Regions from separate parts of the Geodermatophilus sp. SYSU D00663 genome, predicted to be linked through region 2. Evidence: predicted binding sites of a transcription regulator. Region 2 holds the regulator's gene; each other region holds the start of a gene.
What was found. Region 2 encodes LexA, which represses DNA repair genes until DNA is damaged. Its sites were predicted from a motif close to TCGAACANNTGTTCGA; they were not measured.

Region 1 (7,779 bases), on a different contig from region 2:
GGTCGCCGCGCAGGCCAGCGAGGCGGTGGGCGGGCCGTGGGGGCGGCACGCGGTGACCGGCCGGGCGCTGTTCTGGACGCCGCTGCGGATCTGCCTGCTCTACGCCACCGTGGTCCTGGCGGCCGCGTGGCTCAAGCAGGCGCCCTGCGCCGACGGCAACTGGGCCGGGTCGGTGCAGTACACCCACTTCTGCTACTCCGACACCGTCCCGCTGTTCACGCTGCACGGCCTGGACGCCGCCGCGGTCCCCTACCTCGACTCGGCCGTCGAGTACCCGGTGCTCACCGGCGCCTTCACGGCCCTGGCCGCGCTGCTCGGGCGGGCCTACGGCGACCTCGCGACGGCGGCCGGTCTCCTGCCGCAGGTCCCGCCCGTGCAGGCCTACTACGTGGCGACCTGCCTGCTGCTGACCCTGTGCGCGTTCCTCCTCGTCCGGGAGGTGCTGGCGCTGGCCGGGCACCGGCCGTGGGACGCCGCGATGGTCGGGCTGTCCCCGCTGCTGCTCGTGCACGCCTTCACGAACTGGGACCTGTTCGCCGTCGCGCTGGCCACCGGCGGGCTGTGGGCGTGGGCGCGCAGCCGGCCGGTGCTCGCCGGCGTGCTGCTCGGCCTCGGTGTCGCCGCGAAGTTCTACCCGCTGCTGCTGCTCGGGGCGCTGTTCCTGCTGTGCCTTCGGGCCGGGCGCGTGCGCGAGTGGCTGCGCGCCGCCGTCGCCGCCGGGGCCGCGTGGCTCGCCGTCGACCTGCCGGTGGCGCTGCTCGCGCCGGAGAACTGGTCGCTGTTCTTCCGGCTCAACACCGCCCGCCCGGCCGACCCGGACAGCATCTGGAACATCCTGATCACCGCCTCCGACGGGCGGTTCCTCGACGGCCCGCTGCCCGAGGGGACGCCGCCGGTGCTGCTCAACACCGTCGTCGCGGTCTGCGTGCTGCTGGTCTGCGCCGGCCTGGGCTGGCTGGTGCTGCGCGCCCCGGTGCGGCCGCGCGTGGCCCAGGTCGCCTTCCTGCTGGTCGCGGCGTTCCTGCTGGTCACCAAGGTGTGGAGCCCGCAGTACTCGCTGTGGCTGCTGCCGCTGGCGGTGCTGGCCCGGCCGCGCTGGCGCTCGCTGCTGCTCTGGCAGGCCGCCGAGGCGGTGCTCTGGGTGGTGCGGATGCTCTGGTACCTCGGCACCGAGGACCGCGGCGTCGGCGTCGAGTGGTTCTTCCTCGCGGTGACCGTGCGGGACCTCGCCGTCGTGGTGCTCATGGGCCTGGTCGTCCGCGACGTGCTGCACCCCGACGGCGACGTCGTCCGCACCAGCTGGCCCGGCGTCGACGACCCGGCCGGCGGCCCGCTGGACGGCGCCCCCGACCGGCTCACCCTGCGCCGGCGGGTGCCCGCCTAGCCGCGCAGCGCCGCGCGGACGAGCGCGACCTCCTCGGCGTGCGCGGCGGCGTCCCCGGGCGTCTCCAGGACGACGGGGCAGTCGGCGGCGCGTGCGACCTCGAGCAGCAGCTCCAGCGGGATCTCCCCCTCGGTCAGCGGCGCGTGCCGGTCGCGGCCCGAGCCGTGCGGGTCGCGGCTGTTGTTGAGGTGCACGAGGTCGACCCGGCCGGTGGTCGAACGGACGTCGGCGACGGCGGTGGCGAGGTCCCAGCCGGCGGCCCAGGCGTGGCAGGTGTCGAGCACGAAGCCCGCGCCGAACTCCCCGACGGCGTCCCACAGCCGGGCCACCGCGCCGAGCTCGCGGGCCATCGCGTTGTCGCCGCCGGCGGTGTTCTCGATGAGCAGCGGCAGCGGGAAGCCGCCGTCCTCGGCCTGCCGCGCGAACGTCTTGCGCCAGTTGTCGACCCCGGCGGCCGGGTCGTCCTTGGCGAGCACGTGGCCCCCGTGCACGACCATCCCGCGGGCGCCGATCGCCGCCGCCGCCCGCGCGTGCACCGCGAGGGTCTTGCGGCTCGGGATGCGGATCCGGTTGTTGGTCGAGGCCACGTTGAGCACGTACGGCGCGTGCACGAAGACGGCGACGTCGGAGGCCAGCAGGTCCTCGGCGTCCGGGCGCGGCGGCGGCGCCTTCCAGCCCTGCGGGTCGCCGAGGAAGACCTGCACGCCGTCGGCGTCCATCTCCGCGGCCCGGGCCAGCGGCCCGCCCGCGTCCAGCTCGTTGTCCTCGGTCAGGCCGGGGCCGACGTGTACGCCGATCGGGTGCTCCGCCACCCCGGCGACAGTAGTTCCGCCCCGGACGGGGACCCACCCGTATCGCGCAGGTCACGTCCTCGTTGGGACACGTGGCGGCGGACACGCGCGGGTGGTGGCGTGCGCCGTGACACGGGGACGCGGGCGGAGGGGACGCAGGGGATGACGACGGGGACGGCGGCCACCGGCACGACGCGGCGGGCCGCGCGGCGGTTCCTGGCCGCGCTCGCGCTCGTGGTGGCCGCCGTCCTGGGCGGCGCGGTCCTGCTGCCGCCCGCCGCGGGCGCCGCCCCGTCGGCCACCGTCGACATCCGCGACCTCACCCCGCCGCTGGTGTCGGTCGACCCGGGCGGGACGGTCACCTTCACCAACCGGATCGAGCCGAAGACGGTGCAGGTCGGCGGCGGCGGGCTGCTGCCTTCGCTGGTCACCGTGCAGGTGTTCACCGACGTCACGCTGGGCCTGCCGTCGGGCCCGGAGCCGCTGCCGGAGGACGCCGGCGTCACCGAGCGCTTCGACACCACCTGCCTGACCTGCACGATCACCTACACGTACCGGGTCGTCGTCCCGAACACCTCGATCGTCGGGAGCGCGCTGAACACCGTGACCACCCGGGCGCTGAGCACGCTGCCGCAGACCCAGCCGGTCACCTACGACGGCCGGCAGACGACGGTGCAGATCGGCGTCCCGACGCCGTTCCTCGTCACCACGCTGCTGCCGCTGCCGGACCTGCCCTCGGTCGGCCTGCCGCGGCTGCCGACCGTGGACGTCCCGCTGCCCTCCCTCCCGTCGCTCCCGGCGCCGGCCCCCACCGGCCCCACCGCGCCGCAGGCCCCGGCCGCCGCCCCGGAGGCCCCCGCGGCCGCCCGGGGGGTCGACGGCGACGCCTACTCCTACGACCTCGGCGGCGGCGCGGCGCGGATGGCGCCCTCCGGCGGCGGGTCCGCGGCCTTCGACCCGTCGCGGCTGGCCGGCTCCCCGTCGGGCACCGCGTCCGGCAGCGGCGGCACCGACGGCTCCGGCGGGGTCGCCGGCGGCCGCGACGGTGCCGCGGTGCCGGTCTCCGGCGGGCTCGGCGGGCTCGACGGCGGCGCGCTCGACGAGGAGAGCAGCACGGTGAGCGCCGACGGCGCCCCGTCCGGCCCGGCCCTGCCGCCCGCCGCGCCGGTCGCCGTCGTCGCGCTGGCCGGCAGCACGGCCGCGCTGGTCCGCACCTCCCGGGCGGTCCGCTCCCGCTGACCCCGGCGGGGGCCGGCGGCCGCGCTGGTACCCTCGGGGGGCGCGTCCCGTGTGCCGTCCGAGGCAGGCAGGGCGCGCGACGCGTGTACGACCCTCCTGCTGCAGACGTCCTGCAGCCGCCCAGACCAGAGGAGGTGGGGTTCTCCGTGCGTCACTACGAACTGATGGTCATCCTCGACCCCGACCTGGAGGAGCGCACGATCGCTCCCTCCCTCGACCGGTTCCTGACCGTCGTCACCAACTCCGGTGGCACCGTCAAGACCGAGATCTGGGGCCGGCGCCGCCTGGCCTACGAGATCAAGAAGCACGTCGAGGGCATCTACGCCGTCGTCGACATCCAGGCCGAGCCCGCCGCGGTCGCCGAGCTCGACCGTCAGCTCAACCTGAACGAGTCGGTCCTGCGGACCAAGCTGCTCCGGCCCGAGGTCCACTGACCATGGCCGGCGAGACCGTCATCACCGTCATCGGCAACCTGACCTCCGACCCGGAGCTGCGGTTCACGCCGTCGGGGGCCGCGGTCGCCAACTTCACGGTCGCCTCGACGCCGCGCACCTTCGACCGGCAGTCGCAGGAGTGGAAGGACGGCGAGGCGCTGTTCCTCCGCTGCAACGTCTGGCGGCAGGCGGCCGAGAACGTGGCCGAGTCCCTCACCCGCGGTTCGCGGGTCATCGTCTCGGGGCGCCTCAAGCAGCGCTCGTTCGAGACGAAGGAGGGCGAGAAGCGCACCGTCGTCGAGCTCGAGGTCGACGAGATCGGCCCCTCACTGCGCTACGCCACCGCGAAGGTCACCCGGGCCTCCCGCGGTGAGGGTGGCGGCGGCGGTGGCGGTTTCGGCGGCGGTGGCGGTGGCGGCGGTTTCGGCGGCGGCGCGAGCGACCCGTGGTCGACGCCCGCCGGCCCGTCCGACGAGCCGCCCTTCTGAGAAAGGACCCCCTCGCTCCCCACGCCTCGCTCCGCTCGGCGCGGGCCCCTGCGAGGGGGCCGGTCCATCACCTCACCACGCTCTAGCCGTACCTGGAGAACCCAGTGCCCAAGCCCCCCGTGCGCAAGCCCAAGAAGAAGGTCTGCCAGTTCTGCAAGGACAAGGCGACCTACATCGACTACAAGGACACGACGCTGCTGCGGAAGTTCATCTCCGACCGCGGCAAGATCCGTGCCCGCCGCGTGAGCGGCAACTGCAGCCAGCACCAGCGGGACGTCGCCACGGCCGTCAAGAACAGCCGTGAGATGGCCCTGCTGCCCTACACCTCGACGGCGCGCTGACCATGAGCACGATGAAGCTGATCCTGACGCAGGAGGTCACCGGTCTCGGGTCCTCCGGTGACACCGTCGAGGTCAAGGGCGGCTACGGCCGCAACTACCTCCTGCCCCGCGGCCTGGCCATCGTCGCCACCCGCGGTGCCGAGAAGCAGGTCGAGTCGCTGCGCCGGGCGCGTGCCGCCCGCGAGGTGCGGTCGCTCGAGGAGGCCCAGGCCGTGGCCGGCCGCCTCTCCGGCCTGACCGTCCGGGTGCCCGCCCGCTCCGGCGACGGCGGCCGCCTGTTCGGCCGCGTCACCACCGCCGACGTCGCCGCGGCCGTCACGGCCGCCGGCGGCCCGGAGCTGGACCGCCGCCGCATCGAGCTGCCGAGCAGCATCAAGACCACCGGCAAGCACACCGTCACCGTGCGGGTGCACCCGGAGGTCACGACGACCCTCCCCATCGAGGTCGTCGCCGGCTGAGGAGGCCGCAGCACCGCCCGCGAGGGGCGTCGGACACCCGTCCGGCGCCCCTCGCGGCGTCTCCGGGGCCGGACCGCGTCCTCCGTCGTCCCGGACCCCCCGACGGCGCGGGGCGGCGCCGGACGCACCCCGGACGGCGGCCGTCGTGGACGCGTCCCGGCCGGCCGCCGGGCGGCTGTGACGGCTGCGCCGGACGGGACGACACGACACGCCCGGAGCCCCCGGCGCGCCGACTTTCTCGTGTCCACAGCCGGTGGGTGGCCGCGGCGCAGGTGACGCCCGCGGGACCGCGGCACGACGGGCCGGTGTCCTCCCCGTCTCCACATGTCGACTCCGGCTGTCCACCGACTTGTCCACAAGTTGTGCAGAACGCGGCCCACACGGGTGTTGGACGGGTCCGTCCCCGCTTCCTAACGTCGTCTCCTGCGCCGGACCTCCGCGAACTGTCGGTGGCTCCGGGTAGTGATGTCCTCGAACGCGTGTTCGAGCGGCACGCGAGGCGTCCTGGTGCTTCCCCCACCGGGCCCCGGCCGGGCGGCCGGGGTCTGTACGCGCGCGCGTGCCCCGAGAGAGGGAGGTACCCAGGTGGCGGTGGCCGACGACTTCAGCCGGCCGCAGGCGACGGCGCCGGAGTACGACCGGCAGCCGCCGCAGGACGTCGCGGCCGAGCAGTCGGTGCTGGGCGGCATGCTGATGAGCAAGGACGCCATCGCCGACGTCGTGGAGCAGCTGACCGGCAACGACTTCTACCGGCCGGCGCACCAGTTGATCTACGACTGCATCCTCGACCTGTACGGCCGGGGTGAGCCGGCCGACGCCATCACCGTCGCCGCGGAGCTCAACCGCACCGACCAGCTGTCCAAGATGGGCGGCGCGGTCTACCTGCACACGCTCATCGCCTCGACGCCGACGGCGGCCAACGCGGGCTACTACGCCCAGATCGTGGCCGAGCAGGCCACCCTGCGCCGCCTGGTCGAGGCCGGCACCCGCGTGGTGCAGCTGGGCTACGGCGCGGCCGGTGGGCGGGGCGACGTCGACGACATCGTCGACCGCGCGCAGCAGGAGATCTACGAGGTCACCGAGAAGCGGATGAGCGAGGACTACTCGCGCCTCGAGGACGTCCTGCAGCCGACGATGGACGAGCTCGACGCCATCGCCTCCCGCGGCGGCACCGCCCGCGGCGTGCCCACCGGCATCCGCGACCTCGACGAGCTGACCAACGGCCTGCAGGCGGGCCAGATGGTCGTCATCGCCGCCCGGCCCGGTGTGGGCAAGTCGACGCTGGGTCTGGACATCGCGCGGTCGGCCACCGTCAAGCACCACATGCCGGCCGTCATCTTCTCGCTCGAGATGAGCAAGCACGAGATCACCATGCGTCTGCTGTCGGCCGAGGCGAAGGTGCCGCTGCACCACATGCGCGCCGGCACGCTGTCCGACGAGGACTGGTCGAAGCTGGCCCGCCGGATGGGCGAGGTGGCCGACGCCCCGCTCTACATCGACGACTCGCCCAACATGACGATGATGGAGATCCGGGCCAAGGCACGGCGGCTCAAGCAGCGCAACGACCTCAAGCTCGTGGTCATCGACTACCTCCAGCTCATGACGTCGGGCAAGCGCGTCGAGAGCCGCCAGCAGGAGGTCTCGGAGTTCTCCCGCGCGCTGAAGCTGCTGGCGAAGGAGCTCGAGGTCCCGGTCATCGCGATGTCGCAGCTCAACCGCGGGTCCGAGCAGCGTCAGGACAAGAAGCCGATGCTGTCGGACCTCCGTGAGTCCGGCTCGATCGAGCAGGACGCCGACATGGTCATGATGATCCACCGCGAGGACATGTACGAGAAGGAGAGCCCGCGGGCCGGCGAGGCCGACATCATGCTGGTCAAGCACCGCAACGGCCCGACGGCCAACGTCACCGTCGCCTTCCAGGGCCACTACAGCCGCTTCGTCGACATGGCGAACTGACCGGCCGCGCCGATGCGCAGGAGGGCCCGGGACCGTCGTGGTCCCGGGCCCTCCGTGCGTCCGCGGCGCTGCCGCGCCGGACCTCGGACCCCACCGACGAGATCGACGAGATCCAGGACGTCTGCCGGCGCAGCACCCACGTCCGCACCCGCGAGGCGATCGAGGCCGCGGCCGCCCGGACGTGACGGCCCCGTCCGGGGCCGGGAGGGCGTCCTCCCGGCATCCCGGGCGGGGACGGACCGGTCCTGACCTGCGACTTCCCGTGATCGTCTTGTGATCCGAGTCACCGGAGACTAGGAAGAGGCGCCCCCTTTCCTCCCACCTGGAGACGCCTTGCAGCAACGACGCTGGCACCGCGCGACGACGTCGCTCGTCGGTGCGCTGGCCTTCACGGCCGCCCTCTCGGTCACCGCGCCCCCCGCACTCGCCGACCCGCAGAAGGCCGAGCCGGTCTCGGTCTTCCCGTCCGACACCCTCACCGTGCGCGACCCCGCCCAGCTGACCGGGCGGCGGGTGGACCTGCCGACGTCCGGCTGCGGCGCGCCGATCAGCTGCGGCCTGGTCCAGCAGCTCAACCAGCTCGACGGCTTCGACCTGGACCCGCGGCTGGCGATCCGCTTCAGCGAGCCGGTCGACGTGGCCACCGCCGCCGCGCAGATCACGGTCCAGGAGGACCGCGGCGGCTGGC
Region 2 (7,779 bases):
GAACGACTTCGTCGTCCTGCCCGACCCCGACGGGGACCGCTGGCCCGAGGACCGCCTCGACGCCGCCCTCGTGCAGCGGCTGTGCGAGCGCCGCGCCGGCCTCGGCGGCGACGGCGTCCTGCGGGTCGTGCGCAGCCGGCACGTGCCCGACGCGGCCGCCGTCCTCGGCGACGCCCTCGACGCCTGCGAGTGGTTCATGGACCACCGCAACGCCGACGGCTCGCACGCGGAGATGTGCGGCAACGGCATCCGGCTGTTCCTGCACGCGCTGGTCACCGAGGGCCTGCTCGACCGCGCCGCCTGCGCCGACGGCGTGCTGGTCGGCACCCGGGGCGGCCCGCGGCGGGTCGGCGCGGGCGCCGACGGCACCTACTGGGTCGACATGGGCCCGGCCCGGCCGTTCGGCCGCGGCGAGGCCACCGTCGGCGGCCAGGCGTTCCCCGGTCAGGCGGTGTCGATGGGCAACCCCCACCTGGTCTGCCTGACCGACGCCGACCTCGACGCCCTGGACCTCGGCCGGCAGCCGGGCTTCGACACCGGCCTGTTCCCCGAGGGCGTCAACGTCGAGTTCGTGCGGGTGCTCGCGAGCCCGGCCGAGGGCGCCGACGCGCACGTGCGGCTGCGGGTGCACGAGCGCGGGGTGGGGGAGACCCGCTCCTGCGGCACCGGCGCCTGCGCCACGGCGTACGCGGCGCTGGCGGCCGGCGCGGACGACGCCGCGGTGCGCGGCACCGTCGTCGTCGACGTCCCCGGCGGCCGGCTCACGGTGGACGTCTCCCCGGAGACGACGGTGCTGCGCGGTCCCGCCGTCGTCGTCGCCTCCGGCGAGCTGACCCGGGAGTGGCTCGGCGCCTGACTAGGGGTTGTCCGGGGTGTCGGCGCGGGTCTCGGGCTCGTCGGTCGGCGCCTCGGGCTTGTCGCCGGGGCCCACGTTGCCGGTGCCGCGCGGCTTGCCGGCCCCGGTGTCCTGGTCGGCGCCGCCGAAGGGGTTGCGCGGCACCTCGAGGCCGACGGGGTCGCGGCCGGGGTCGTCGGTGCCGGCGTCGCTGCTGGTGCTCACGGGAGTTCCTCCTCGGCTGTGGTGTCCGTCCCGCCCTACCCGCCTCCCGGCGGGATGCACCTGACCCGTTCCGGTGTTGTAGGGGGCGTATGACGACTGCAGAGACGACAACCCAGGTGACCGGCGTGGCCTCGCGTGTCACGCTGGACGTGATGACGACCGCCCCCGAGAGCACCCCGCTCGACGACGACACGCTCGCCGAGACCCGTCCCGCGCCGGCCGGCCAGTGGGACGAGGACGACGACACCACCGGCTCCTACGCCCTGGAGGCCCGTGGCGCGCTGCGCCGCGTCGCCGGGCTGTCCACCGAGCTCGCCGACGTCACCGAGGTCGAGTACCGGCAGCTGCGCCTCGAGCGCGTGGTGCTCGTCGGTGTGTGGACCGAGGGCACCCAGGCCGACGCCGACCGCTCGCTGGCCGAGCTCGCCGCCCTGGCTGAGACCGCGGGCTCCCAGGTCCTCGAGGCGGTGAGCCAGCGGCGGGACAAGCCCGACGCCGGCACCTACGTGGGCTCGGGCAAGGCCAACGAGATCCGCGACATCGTGGCCGCGACCGGCGCCGACACCGTGATCTGCGACGGCGAGCTGACCCCCGGCCAGCTCAACGCGCTGGAGAAGATCCTCAAGGTCAAGGTGGTCGACCGGACCGCGCTGATCCTCGACATCTTCGCCCAGCACGCCACCAGCCGGGAGGGCAAGGCCCAGGTCGAGCTGGCGCAGATGCAGTACATGCTGCCGCGCCTGCGCGGGTGGGGTGAGTCGATGTCCCGGCAGGCCGGTGGGCGTGTCGCCGGCGGTGGCGGCATCGGTACCCGCGGCCCCGGTGAGACCAAGATCGAGACCGACCGGCGGCGGATCCGGTCCCGGATGAGCAAGCTGCGCCGGGAGATCACCGGCATGGTCACCGCCCGGGTCACCCAGCGGCAGTCCCGCAGCCGCAACGCCGTCCCGAGCGTGGCGATCGCCGGGTACACCAACGCCGGCAAGTCCAGCCTGCTCAACCGGCTGACCGGCGCGGGCGTGCTCGTGGAGAACGCGCTGTTCGCCACGCTGGACCCGACGGTGCGCCGCGCCATGACGCCCGACGGCCGCGAGTTCACGCTCACCGACACCGTCGGCTTCGTGCGGCACCTGCCGCACCAGCTCGTCGACGCCTTCCGCTCCACGCTGGAGGAGGTGGCCGGCGCCGACCTGCTGCTGCACGTCGTCGACGGCTCCGACCCCGACCCGCTCGGCCAGATCGACGCGGTGCACGTGGTGCTGCGGGAGATCGACGCCGCGGCGGTGCCCGAGCTGATCGTCGTCAACAAGGTCGACGCCATGACCGAGGACGACGTGCTGACCCTGCGCCGGGCGCTGCCCGGTGCCGTCTGGGTCTCCGCGCGCACCGGTGAGGGCCTCGAGCAGCTGCGCGAGGTCGTGGCCGCCCGGCTGCCGCACCCGGACGTCGAGGTCGAGGTGCTCGTGCCCTACGACCGCGGCGACCTGGTCGCCCGCGTGCACCGCGACGGCGAGGTGCTCAGCGAGGAGCACGAGGCTGCCGGCACCCGGCTGACCGCCCGCGTCGACGGCGGGCTGGCCGCCGCGCTCGAGCGGTTCGCCGTCCCGGTCGGCTGACCGCCACTGCACCCAGGGCCGCCCGGGTGCCCGGCTCCGCGCCGGGTGCCCGGGCGGCTCGCCGTTCCGGCCCGCCGAGGTCACGGACGGGTCACGGCCCGGTACCGTGATCCGGTGACCAGCGGCGTGGTGCGGCGCACTCCCGGCGCGCCGGCCGGGCGCCCGGAGCGGGCCGCCCGGCCGCCCGCCGTGGTGGGTGCCGGGCGCCCGCCGTGGTGGCTGCTGGTCGTCGCGTTCGCGGTCACCGTCGGGGTGACCGTCGACCTGCTCAGCCGCGGGGTGCTCGAGCGGCTGGACCTCGAGGTCTCCGAGGTGGTCAGCGCCTGGGACCTGCGGAACTCCCCGGCCTACTGGCCGGTCTGGGCGGTCACCCAGATCGGCGGCCGCGGGACGATCCTCATCGTGCTCGCCGCCCTGGTCGGCTGGCTGTGCCTGCGGGAACGGACGCTGCTGCCGCTGGTGCGGGTGGTCACGGCGCTGGCGCTGCTCACCGTCGTCGTCTACGCGTTCAAGTTCGGCACCGGCCGCACCGCGCCCGCCTATCCCGGCTCCTTCTTCCACCGCGACGGCGCCAGCTACCCCTCCGGGCACGTGGCCAACGCCGTGCTCATGTGGGGCGTGGCGCGCTGGCAGGCGGTCGAGTACGGGCTCGGGCCGCGGGTGCAGCGCACGCTGTGGTGGCTGGCCGTCGTCGGGCCGGTGGCCACCGGGATCGCGATGGTCTCGCTGGACTTCCACTGGGTCACCGACGCCGTGGTGGGCGCGGCCGTCGGGCTGCTGCTGCTGGGCGTGGTTCACGCACTCGACGCGCTGGTGCTGTCACGCTGGGCGAGTGCCCGAGCCGGCCGCCCGTCCGCGTAGCGCCGCCCGGCGGGCACCGGCCGTCCTGCTGACCGCGGGCCTGCTCGCCCTCCCGGCGGCCCCGGCCGCCGCCGAGGAGCCGGCCGCCCCGTCGGTCCGCTGCCAGGTGACCGACCCGCGGCTGGCCGAGCTCTCCGGCCTCGTCGACGTCGGCGACCGGATGCTCGCCGTGGTCGACGGCGGAGACCAGGTGGCGGTGTACGTGCTCGACGACGCGTGCCAGGTGGTCGACGTGACCACCGCGCCCGTGGACCCCTACGACCCCGAGGACCTCGGCGTCGGTCCCGACGGCACCGTGTGGCTGGCCGACACCGGCGACAACACCACGGTCCGGACGACGGTCGCGCTCGTCGCGCAGCGCCCCGACGGCGGGACGGCGCTGTACCGGCTGACCTATCCCGACGGCCCGCACGACGCCGAGGCGCTGCTGCTGGCCCCCGACGGCACCCCGTACGTGGTGACCAAGGAGGTGCTCGGGGCCAGCCACGTCTACCGGCCCGCCGCTCCGCTGGTCGACGGCGGCACGGTCGCGCTGGCCGACGTCGGCACGGTCGCGTTCACGCTCACCGGCACGCCGGGCGGGCCCGTGGGCCGGGCCGGTCAGCTGCTGGTCACCGGCGGGGCGGTCGCCCGCGATGGCAGCCGCATCGCGCTGCGCACGTACACCGACGCCTACGTCTGGCCGCTGACCGGTGCCGACGTCCCGGGGGCGCTGGCCGGCGAGCCGGTGCGGATCGCGCTGCCCGAGGCGCCGCAGGGGGAGGCGGTGTCGTTCACCGCGGACGGCCGCGCGCTGCTGGTGGCGGGCGAGGGCGTGCCCGGGGACGTCACCGCGGTACCGGTCCCGGCGGGGTCCGCGCCGCCCGCGCCGGCAGGGTCCGACGCCGCCGACGTCTCACCGTCGGCGCTGCTCGGCGGGGACTCCACGGGCCTCTCGCCGGTGACCGCGGGCGTGGCCGCCGCCGTCGTCGCGACCGCGCTGGTGTGGATCGGCGGGCGGCTGCGCCGCCGCCGGTCCGGTGGTCCGCCCGCCGGCGCCTGAGCTCCGGCGCCGGCGGGGGACCTGCGGCTCAGACCCGCCGCAGGACCGTGACGACGCGGCCGAGGACGGTGGCCTCGTCGCCGGGGATCGGCTCGTAGGCCGGGTTGTGCGGCAGCAGCCAGACGTGCCCGTCGCGGCGCTTGTAGGTCTTCACGGTGGCCTCGCCGTCGAGCATCGCGGCGACGATCTCGCCGTTCTCGGCGGTGGGCTGCTGGCGGACGACCACCCAGTCGCCGTCGCAGATGGCCGCGTCGACCATCGAGTCACCGGCGACGCGCAGCATGAACAGCGTGCCCTCGCCGACGAGCTCGCGGGGCAGCGGGAAGACGTCCTCGACGGCCTGCTCGGCGAGCACCGGGCCACCGGCCGCGATCCGCCCGACCAGCGGCACGTAGGTCGGGGCGGCCGAGCCGTCGGCGGCCGCGGCGGGTGCCGCCGGGGCGGCCTCGCCCGGGGTCTCGCCGGGCAGCCGCACGTCGAGCGCGCGGGGCCGGTTGGGGTCGCGCCGCAGCCAGCCCTTCTTCTGCAGCACCGACAGCTGGTGGGCGACCGACGACGCCGACGACAGGCCGACCGCCTCGCCGATCTCGCGGACCGAGGGCGGGTAGCCCCGCCGCTCGATCGAGTCGCGGATGACCTCGAGGACCCGGCGCTGGCGCTGGGTCAGGCCGTCGCCGGCCTCACCGCGGTCGGGGAACGTGCGCACGGCGCCCGTGCCGTCCGCGCCGGCGCCGCGCTCCGCGGCCGGACGGCGGGTCGCCGTGCCGCCGCCCCGGGTGCCCTGGCCGGTCCCGCTCGTGCCCGCCACGTCTCCTCCTCGCCGGCCGCGTCCCCGCGGCCCGTCCGTCGCCCTCCCGGCCCGGGGCCGGTCGGCGGGCGGTGCGCCCGCACGGACCGTAGCGCGCCGGCGCCGCAGGTTCAAACGTGTGTTCGAAGGACACGCCGCGCCGCTCTCGCACTCGTCGGACCCGTGCGGTAGACATCCGGACAGACGTTCGATCGAACACGCGTTCGATGCGGTCGACCTGATCAGGAGGAGCGGTCATGGGCAGCGTGCGGCAGGCAGTGCTCGAGTTCGACGCGGCGGTCCGGGTCCCGTGGCGGCCGCCGCTCCGCGGGGAGGGCGTGACCGCGCCCGGCGGCGCGCGCCGGCCCGCGTCCCCGGGTGGCGCCGACCGGCCGGCGCAGCGCGCCGCCCTGCCGGGCTCCGGTCCCCGCGTCACCGGGCACCTGCGGCCGGTGCCCGACCGTCCCGCCACGGCTCCCGCGCGCACCGCCGGCCCGGCCGCCGAGGGGCCGCGCACCCGCCGCGACCCGGCCCGCCCGAGCGGGCGGCCGGTGCGCTCGGAGCCCGCCCGGGCCGGCGTCCGCGCGCGGTGCGCACCGGCCCCGGCGCCGGTGCGGCTGACCCGCCGCGGGCGCCGCCTGGTCACCGTGCTGGTCCTCGCCGCCGGTGTCGGCGGCGCCGCCCTCGGCCGCGAGTTCCTCGCCCCCGACGACGGCCTGCGCCTGGCCGGCGAGAGCAGTGTCGTGGTCGGGAGCGGTGACACGGTGTGGTCGATCGCCGCGGAGGTCGCCGGCGCCGGCCAGGACGTGCGCGCGGTGGTCGACGCGATCCAGGCACTCAACGACCTGGAGGGGGCGGCCGTCGTCCCCGGGCAGGTGCTGCGCCTGCCCTAGGTGCTCCGCCCGGCGTCGTCGTCACGAGAAGTGACGAGAGCGCGCCGGTGACTTCGTCAACCATCCGGGCCCGGTCGTTCACGGTCCGGAGTCATCAGGGCACCTACGGTCAGGAGCGTGTCAGCAGCCGTGAACAGCAGTGCAGCGGTGACCTTCCGCTCCCCGCAGGACGTCGAGGTCCTCGTGGACGGCGCCTGGGTGCCGGGCGCCATGCTCGGCTGGCGGCACGACGCGACCGGCGGCTGCGAGGCCCGGGTCCGGCTGCGCGACGCCGGGGTGGCCGTCGGGGAGCAGGAGGCCTGGGTGGACCTGGCCGCCGTCCGGCTGCCCGAGCGGCACCTGACGCTGGCGTCCGGCCGCGCCGACGGTGCCGCTGACGCCACGGGGACGGTCGTGATGCCGGCCGTCGGCCCGCGCGCCGTCGTCCCGGGGGCGCGCCCCGCGCGCCGGGGCGTCCGCCGGCACGGTGGCGACGTCACCGCCGAGCAGCCCGCCGTCGTCCCGTCCGCCGTGGGCCGGCACCGCGCGCCCGGCGGCTCGGGCCGGCACCGCGCGGCGACCGCCGAGATGCCGGTCGTCACCTGCCCGGCCCCGGCCGGCGGTGCGGTCGCCGACGAGCCGGACATGCTGACCCGCCCGATCCGGCTCGGTGACCTGGTGCCCCACCCCCGCGGCGGTCGTCCCGCCGTCCGCCCCACCGCCTGACCCGTCGCCGGGGGCGTGTCCCGGCGGCCCCTCCGCACACCTCCACCGGCGTCCCGGGGAGGCGCCTGCGCGCCCTCCGGGTGCCCGCCCGCGTCCCGCCGGCGGCGGCCGGATACACCCGCACGACCCCTCCCGCGCGCCGACACGCGCGGCACCCCGGCGTGTCGTGTGACGGGAGGGAGCCCTGCTCGCGCCTGGTCACCACGGGGTCACGGCCGGATCTCGGTGGAAGAGACACGCGGGTTCTCGTCTTGCAGATGTAGTGGAGCGCGGCCTACTGTCCCCCTACATCTAGTAGTTGCACCGATGGAAGTCCTCCACAGGCCGTCCTCAGGACCTCCACGGGGTGTCCACCGGATGTCCCCAGAGGGGTCCACAGACAGACGCAGGCGGGCGGGTCCGGCAGGACCGGACGAGCCCGCCGGCACGAGCCGCCCGAGCCGGGTCCCCGGCCGGGCGGGTCTTCCGCGGAGGGAGGTGAACCGCAGTGCGCTGCCCGTTCTGCCACAACCCCGACAGCCGCGTGATCGACTCGCGCGAGGCCGACGAGGGGGCCACCACCCGTCGCCGCCGCTCGTGCCCGGCCTGCGGCCGCCGGTTCACCACCGTCGAGGAGGCGGTGCTCGCCGTCGTCAAGCGCAGCGGGGTGAGCGAGCCGTTCAACCGGACCAAGGTCGTCGCCGGCGTGCGGCGTGCCTGCCAGGGCCGGCCGGTCGACGAGGACCAGCTCCAGCAGCTGGCCCAGCAGGTCGAGGACGCCATCCGCGCCAGCGGCGTGGCCGAGGTCCCCAGCCACGAGGTGGGGCTGGCCATCC
Region 3 (7,779 bases), on a different contig from region 2:
CCGACGCGTACGAGCTGCGCGCGGCCCCCCGCGTCCCCGTCCCCGCCTGACCTCGTCCCCGCCCGACCTCGCCGCCGCCCGACCCTGGAGCCCCCGACCCCCATGCGCACCTCCACCGCCGCCGCCGGTCTCGCCGTCCTCGCCGCCGGGGCCGTCGTCGCCCGCCGCCGCGCCGCCCGTCCCGCCGTCGCCCAGGCCCCTGCCCCCGAGCCGGCTCCCCCGCTGCGCGGCCGCGTCCGGACCGTGACCACCGAGGACGGCGTCGACCTGCACGTCGAGGAGTTCGGCGCCGAGCGGCCGACGGCGACCGTGGTCCTCGCGCACGGCTACGTGCAGTCCTCGCGGCTGTGGGCCGGCCAGGTCCGCGACCTGCTGGAGGCCCGCCCGGACCTGCGGGTGGTCACCTACGACCACCGCGGCCACGGCGCCTCCGGCCCGACGCCGCGGGAGCGCGCCACCATCGACCAGCTCGGCCGCGACCTGGCCGAGGTGCTCGACGCGGTCGCCCCGGACGGGCCGGTCCTGCTCGGCGGCCACTCGATGGGCGGCATGACGCTCATGGCGCTGGCCGAGCAGCGGCCCGAGCTGTTCGGCGACCGCGTCGCCGGCGTCGCGTTCGTGGGCACCAGCTCCGGCGGGCTGGACGCGGTCACCTGGGGGTTGCCCGGGCCGGTGGCGAAGGTCGTCAAGCGGGCCCTGCCGGTGCTCAACGAGCGGGCGGTCCGGGCCGAGCAGGCCGGCAAGCCGCGCGCGGTCGGCAGGGCCGACATGTGGCTGATCTTCAGCGGCGCGGCCGACCCGGCGGACCTGCAGGCGGCGATGGAGGTGCACCGCGCCTGCTCGGCCGAGACGGTGGCCGCCTTCCTGCCCACCTTCTCCGACCACGACCGCGCCACGGCGCTCGAGGCGCTGGCGGAGGTCCCGACGCTGGTCGTCGTCGGCGACGCCGACAGGCTGTGCCCCGTCGAGCACAGCCGGACGCTCGCCGCGGCGCTGCCCACCGCCGAGCTCGCCGTCTACCCGGGCGCCGGGCACATGGTGCAGTTGGAGTGCCGTCCCGAGGTCAGCCGCCGGCTGCTCGCGCTCCTCGACCGGGCCCTCGCCGCGGCCGCGGCGCCCGTGCTCGAGGAGCGCAGCGCCTGAGGAGGTCTCAGCGCGACCGGTCGTAGCCGAAGAAGCCGCGCTTCTTGATCAGCGCGGCCACCTCGGGCGGCACCATCGCCTCCCAGCCGGTGTCCTCGGTCGGGATCCGCCGGAGCACGTCCCGGCTGAGGATCGGCAGGTGGTCGGGCTTGTGGTCGAGCCCGACGAAGCTGCCGCGCCGGTTCAGGTAGTCGAACAGCGGCCGCAGCTGCTCGGCCACCTCGAGGGTGTCGACGGTGACCACCTGGCCGTCGCGCAGCATGGGGTAGACGAACAGCCGCAGGTCGTTCTTGAACAGCCGGCCGAAGCTCTCGAGGATGCCGCCGGGCAGCCCGGCGTGCCGGTCCTCGTCGAACAGCTCGAGGAGGCTGGGCAGCCCCATGACCATGCCGATCCGGCCGTCGGTGCGCCAGGCCAGGTAGGCGGCGAGCCGGTGGTGGGCCAGGTAGTCCGAGATCAGCACCGGCAGGCCGCAGGCGGCGAGCAGGTCGGCCCGGGCGAGGAAGTCCCGCCGGTCGACGACGTCCCCGCCGGCGCGCAGGTTGGCCATGGTGAGCTCGGCGAGGACGAGCACCTCGCGCTCGGCGACCGCCGGGTCCCGCTCGAAGGCGGTGCGGGCCGCCTCGAGCATGTCGAGGTTGACCACCGTCGGCGGGCGGAAGCTGCCGCGCTCGACCAGGATCGCCTTCTTGCGCAGCGCCTCGCTGGGCTGCAGCACCTTCCGGTCGGGCCCGAACATGGCCGCGCCGGAGAGCCCGACCTGCACGAGCTTGAGCGCCATGACCCGGTTGTCGACCATCCGGAACTCGATGCCGCTCATCTCCAGCAGGTCGATCTCGATCCGGCCGGTGGTCAGCCGGTCGAGCAGGCTCTCCACCAGGCGGTCGGGCTCGTGGTGCTGGAAGAAGGCGGCGTGCAGCAGGTTCACGCCGACGATGCCGAGCGCCTCCTGCTGCTGCGGTGCCTCGTCGTCGAGCATCCGCACGTGGACGACGACCTGGCTGGGTTCGTCGCGCGGGTGGGCCTGGAACTTCACACCCATCCAGCCGTGGCACTCGTTGCCGCCGCGGTAGCTGCGCGCGACGACGGTGTCGGCGAAGGCGAAGAACGACGTGTCGTCGCCGCGCTGGTCGCCGAGCCGGTCGACGTTGAGCTGGAACTCGCGGTCGAGCATCGCCTGCAGCCGGCCCTTGGAGACGTAGCGGTCGGCCTTGCCGTAGACGGCGTCGCTGACCGCCATGTCGTAGGCCGACATCGACTTGGCCACCGTGCCCGCCGCGCCGCCGGCGCGGAAGAACCACCGGGCGACCTCCTGCCCGGCCCCGATCTCGGCGATCGTGCCGTACCAGCGCAGGTCCAGGTTGATCTGCAGGGCCTTCTGCAGCGTGTCGACACCGGCGTCCATGGGGCACCTCCGGGTGCGGTCCGGGTGCTGCGCGAGCGTAGCCACCTGTGACCCACATCACCTCCCGCGACATCGCCGCAGGCACCGCCGTCGATCCCCTGGGAGGCGGTCAGGCGGCGGGAGCGAGCAGGGGTGCCGGGGTGGTGATCTCGGTGCCGTCAGGCCGGTAGGAGCGCCATCGGCCGTCCGGTCGTCGTTCCACCCGGAAGCCGTGGTGGACCTTGGTGTGGTGGCGCTCGCAGAGCAGCGCCGAGTTCTCCAGCGAGGTGTCGCCGCCGTCGATCCAGTGGACCAGGTGGTGGACGTCGCACCACCACGTCGGGGCGCCGCAGCCGGCGAACACGCACCCCCCGTCACGGAGCTCGGCGGCCTTGCGGATGTGGCGGCTCACCAGCCGCCGCTCGCGGCCCAGGTCCAGCGGTGCGCCGTCGGGACCGAACACCACCCGGGACACCGCCCCGTCGCAGGCCAGCCAGCGGGCGCGGGCGGCGGAGATGGCGGCGCCGAAGCCCATCCGTCCGGCGTTCGGCCGCCCGTGCGGATCGGCCAGGTCCGCCACGTCGATGACGACGGCGACCTGCGGCCTGTGCCCGCGCAGCTGCGGCAGCGACCCGGCGGCCAGGGCGTTGTCGGCCACCTGCACCAGCGCGTCGCCGAGGCGCTGGGCGCGGCTGCGCTCGTCTCCGGCCGGCCGGTCGGCCTGCACGTGCGCCTCCAGGGCGGTCTGCAGCCTCTCCCCGCCGACCGCGTCCAGGTGCCCGCGGATCGTGAGGGAGCCGTCGGCGTGCCGGGCCAGCGTCAACGACCGCCCCTCGGTCGGGTCCGGTTCCGGCCCGTCGGGATCGAGGTCGTTGCAGTAGTGCTGCACCACCGCGACGAGGTCGGGGTGCGACTGCTCGACCGCCACACCGGTGAGCACCGCGTCGACCGCCGCCAGGTCCACCCCGGCGGCCGCAGCTGCGGTGAGGCGTTCGGGTGTCACCGCCTTCGCCGCGACGGCGACCTGGTCGGCGGACACGAGACCGGCGTCGTGCGCCTCGGCGAGAGCCGGCAGGTGCTCCAGCGCCCGCCCGGTGCGCACCAGGCGCGACGCCTCCGCCGTCGACAGCCGGCAGTGCCCGCGCAGCCACGACGCCATCGACGCCAGCCCGTCCCGCTCCGGCGCCTGGGACAGCTCCGCGGCACGGACCGCGCGGGCCAGGCGGGCGTCGATCCGGTTGCGCTCGGCGACCAGCGCGGCGACGTCCTCGAGGACGTCACCGCTCCCGGCTCACCCGAACACATGTACGAAGTCTAGTGGGTTCGACGACCGCCTGCATCCTGAACCCGCAGGTCAAACGCCTGTCAACAGATCCGCGCCCGCCATTGACAGTCGGCCGCCCGGCCGGCCACCCGCCGGAGCCCGGGTGTCAGTGCGAGGGACACGGCCAGCGACGCCGCCGCGAACACCGCCATCGCGGCCCCCGGCTGGACGGCGTCGCCCAGCACCCCGGCCAGCACCGCGAACACCCCCTGCCCGGTCAACCGCGTCGCGGACTCGACACCGAGCACCTGGCCGCGCAGGCCGGGCGGCGTGAGCACGACGAGCCACTCCTGCTGCGCGAGCGACGCGGCGTAGCCGACCGAGGCGAGCGCCACCAGCACGACGGCGACCGGCACGGACGGCCCGAGCGCGAAGGCGAGGAACGGCGCGGCCAGCAGCAGCCGCAGCGCGGCGTTCGACCGCCGCCGGCCGGCCGGGGTCAGGAACCGCCCGACCACCAGGTCGCCGGTCGTCATGCCGACGGCGCCGGCCGCCAGCAGCCAGCCGCCCCGCTCCCCCGCGTACGGCACGAACAGCGCCTCGCAGCCGACGACCAGCCCGTTCGGGACGCACAGCGCCGCGAGCAGCGTGCGCGTGTCCCGCCGTGCCAGCAGCAGGCGGTTGCCGCGCAGCGTCTCCGCCAGACCGGTCCCCCCGCGCCGGCGCGGCGGCCGCTCGGCCAGCCCGAACCGGAGCACCGGCACGGCGGCGGCGGACACGACCGCGGCCACCACGAACACCTGCGTCGTCGTCAGGGCGGTGAGCAGCAGGCCGCCGGCCGCGAAGCCGACCACCTGGAAGGCGCCGCCCGCGACGTTCACCGTCGACCGGGCCAGCGGGAACGCCTCGGCGGGCACGAGCTCCGACAGCAGCCCCCAGCGCGCCCCCGACCCCACCGAGACCACGTACGCCGTGGCGACGACGAGCAGCAGCCGCACCGCGGGGTCCAGGCCGGGCAGCGCCTGCAGACCCAGCGCCACGGTGGACAGCGCCCCGACGAGGACCAGCGTGCGCCGCGGCGGGCCGGCGTCCGCCGCCGACATGAGCGTCGTCGCGCCGAGGGCCTGCGCCACCGACGGGCCGGACACCGCCAGCGCCGTGAGCAGCGCCGAGCCGGTCTGCCGGTGCACCAGCGTGGCCAGGGCCAGCGACGACGTCGTCGCGGCCGTCGTCGTCAGCGCGGTGCCGGTCCACAGCGCCCGGAACTCCGGGAGGGCGAACAGCGCCCGGTAGGTGAGCACGTCAGGACCGTGCGGCGCGGGACGCCCCCGGCCCACACTTTCGCCTACGGTCGAAAGGTGGGTGAGTTCATCGTCGACGCCGACGTCATGGCGCGCGCCCGCTTCGGCACCTCGCAGCTCACCGAGACCCTCGCCGGGCTGCGGCTGCTGCTCTCCCGGCAGGTCCCGCCGTGGCACCGCCCCTGGCGCGACACCCACGCCGCCGCGCTGCGCGACCGCCTCGACGCCGACCCGGTCGGCGCCGCCCTGCTCCGCGCCGCGTTCGGCGCCACCTGGACCGCCGACTTCCTCACCGTGCCGCCCGCCGCGCCCGACCTCGCGCTCGACGAGGAACTGGCCCCCCTCGAGTCGCTCGACGACGACGCCGTCCGCGCCGACCTCGAGGTGGCCACCGGACCGGTGCCGCCCGCGCTGCACGGCACCGGCCTCGCCCGCACCGCCGCGGACCTGCTGCGCTGGACGTGGGAGCACACGATCCGCGACGAGTGGCCGCGGCGGCTCCGGGTGCTGCGCGCCGACGTCGTCGCGCGGACCGCCCGGCTGAGCCGCGAGGGCTGGTCGGGTGCGCTCGACGGCATCGCGCCCGGGGTCCGCTGGCTCCGGGACGGCCGGCTGCAGGTCAACGCGCACCCCTACCCGCCGCGCGACGTCCGCGGCCGCGACCTGCTGTTCATCGCCGCGCACAGCCGCGGCAGCTGGGTGAGCTGGCGGCTGCCGGACACCTACGCCGTCGTCTACCCGGTCACCGGCACCCTGGCGTCGGGCCCCGCCCCGCTGCCCGAGCCGCTGGTCCGCCTGCTCGGCCGCAACCGCGCCCGCGTCCTCACCGCGCTCGACGCGCCGCGCAGCACCAGCGCGCTGGTCGCCGGGACCGGCCTGCCGCTGGGCAGCGTCGGCGGGCACCTGCGGGTGCTGCTCGACGCCGGCCTGCTCGAGCGCCGCCGGTCGGGACGCGAGGTCCTCTACTGGCGCAGCGGCGCCGGCGAGGCCCTCCTCGAGGCCGCCGGGTGACCCGCGCTCAGCCGGAGCCGGGGCCGGGGAGCAGGCCGCGCTCGACGGCGACCATCACCGCGCGGGTGCGGTCGTCGACGCCGAGCTTGGCGAACACCCGCAGCAGGTGGGTCTTCACCGTGGCCTCGCCGATGTACAGCTCCCGGCCGATCTCGGCGTTGGTCAGCCCGCGCGCGACCCCGGCGAGCACCTCGAGCTCCCGCGGCGTCGGCTCCTCCGCCGCGGGCGCCCGCATGCGGGAGACAAGCCGGGCGGCCACCGGCGGCGCGAGCACGGTCTCCCCGCGGGCGGCCGCCCGGACGGCGTCGGCCAGCTGCGGCAGCGGCGCGTCCTTGAGCAGGTAACCGGTCGCCCCGGCGGCGACGGCGCGCACGATGTCGGCGTCGGTGTCGTAGGTGGTCAGCACCAGCACCCGGACGCCGGGGTGCGTGACGGCCAGCCGCTCGATCGCGGTGACGCCGTCCATCCGCGGCATCCGCAGGTCCATGAGGACGACGTCGGGCCGCGTCGCGGCGACCTGCGCCAGGGCCTCCTGCCCGTCACCGGCCTCCCCGACGACGTCGAGGTCGGGCTGCGCGGTCAGCCAGCCGACCAGCCCGCCGCGCACCACCGGGTGGTCGTCGACCACGAGCACGCGGATCACGGGCCGGGCACCCGCACGGTCACCCGGGTGCCCGAGCCCGGCACCGAGGCCACGTCGACCTCGCCCCCGACCTGCGCCACCCGCCCGCGCAGGCCGTCGAGCCCGGACACCGCGACCGACGACGGGTCGAAGCCCACGCCGTCGTCCTCGACGTTCACCGACACCTGCCCGCCGACCCGCGCCAGCCGCAGCACCACAGCGGTGGCGTCCGCGTGCCGCCGGACGTTGGTCAGCGCCTCCTGCGCCCCGCGCAGCAGCACGACCTCCTCGTCGGTGCGCAGCCCGGTCCCCCCGTCCAGCGCCTGCGTGTCCACGCGCACCGGCAGCCCGGTCTCGCGGGCGAACCGGCCCGCGAGGTGCTCCAGCGCCTCCACCAGCGTCGAGCCGTCCAGCGCCACCGGCCGGAACGCCGCGACCACCGCCCGCGCCTCGGCCAGGTTGTCGCGGGCGACCTCCTCGATCACCGCCAGCCGCTCGCGGGCGGCGGCGGGGTCGGAGGAGACGAGCGCCGCCGCGGTCTGGGACAGCACGACGATCGACGTGTAGCCCTGCGCCAGGGTGTCGTGCACCTCCTGCGCCAGCCGCTCCCGCTCGGCCAGCACCCCGCGCTCGCGCTCGGCGGCCGCGAGCTCCGACCGGGTCGCCTCCAGCTGCGCGATCAGCGACGCGCGCTCGGCGCTCTCGTGCAGCACCCGGCTGATCCAGACGCCCAGCGCCAGGCTGAAGCCGATGCCGATGCCGGTCTCGAGCAACACGTCGGCGGCGCTGCGGTCCGAGGCCGCGCCCAGCACCGGGCCGGCCGCGCTGGCCAGCCCGAGCAGCAGGGTCCAGGTGACGCCGGTGAGGGTGCCCTGGACGGCGAACCAGACCTGGGGGTAGGCGAGGAAGAGCAGGAACAGCAGCCCCGGCGCCACCCAGCCGAGCAGGGCGAACGCGGTGACCAGCACGAGCAGGTAGGCCACCGCCCGCCGCCGCGCTCCCCGGCCGATCGCGGGGACGCCGAGGACGGCGTACGCGACGGCCAGCCCACCCA

Region 1: the regulator LexA is predicted to act here: its motif matches at 5,607-5,622, upstream of dnaB (replicative DNA helicase).
Region 3: the regulator LexA is predicted to act here: its motif matches at 3,823-3,838, upstream of ACI79Z_RS07770 (DUF222 domain-containing protein).

What each region holds. Positions count from the first base shown of each region.
Region 1 covers NZ_JBJGZT010000027.1:45,299-53,077, forward strand. The annotation lists gene ACI79Z_RS18730 (glycosyltransferase family 87 protein) at 1-1,384, shown strand, start outside; gene ACI79Z_RS18735 (deoxyribonuclease IV) at 1,381-2,196, opposite strand; gene ACI79Z_RS18740 (hypothetical protein) at 2,338-3,414, shown strand; gene rpsF (30S ribosomal protein S6) at 3,561-3,848, shown strand; gene ACI79Z_RS18750 (single-stranded DNA-binding protein) at 3,851-4,336, shown strand; gene rpsR (30S ribosomal protein S18) at 4,441-4,677, shown strand; gene rplI (50S ribosomal protein L9) at 4,689-5,135, shown strand; gene dnaB (replicative DNA helicase) at 5,727-7,091, shown strand; gene ACI79Z_RS18770 (Ig-like domain-containing protein) at 7,425-7,779, shown strand, end outside.
Region 2 covers NZ_JBJGZT010000028.1:3,297-11,075, forward strand. The annotation lists gene dapF (diaminopimelate epimerase) at 1-856, shown strand, start outside; gene ACI79Z_RS18895 (hypothetical protein) at 857-1,060, opposite strand; gene hflX (GTPase HflX) at 1,186-2,676, shown strand; gene ACI79Z_RS18905 (phosphatase PAP2 family protein) at 2,791-3,537, shown strand; gene ACI79Z_RS18910 (hypothetical protein) at 3,509-4,579, shown strand; gene lexA (transcriptional repressor LexA) at 4,608-5,387, opposite strand; gene ACI79Z_RS18920 (LysM peptidoglycan-binding domain-containing protein) at 5,624-6,259, shown strand; gene ACI79Z_RS18925 (hypothetical protein) at 6,377-6,964, shown strand; gene nrdR (transcriptional regulator NrdR) at 7,452-7,779, shown strand, end outside.
Region 3 covers NZ_JBJGZT010000008.1:7,018-14,796, reverse strand. The annotation lists gene ACI79Z_RS07785 (flavin-containing monooxygenase) at 1-50, shown strand, start outside; gene ACI79Z_RS07780 (alpha/beta fold hydrolase) at 103-1,143, shown strand; gene ACI79Z_RS07775 (TonB-dependent receptor) at 1,151-2,548, opposite strand; gene ACI79Z_RS07770 (DUF222 domain-containing protein) at 2,658-3,782, opposite strand; gene ACI79Z_RS07765 (MFS transporter) at 3,893-5,092, opposite strand; gene ACI79Z_RS07760 (helix-turn-helix domain-containing protein) at 5,150-6,103, shown strand; gene ACI79Z_RS07755 (response regulator) at 6,111-6,746, opposite strand; gene ACI79Z_RS07750 (sensor histidine kinase) at 6,743-7,779, opposite strand, start outside.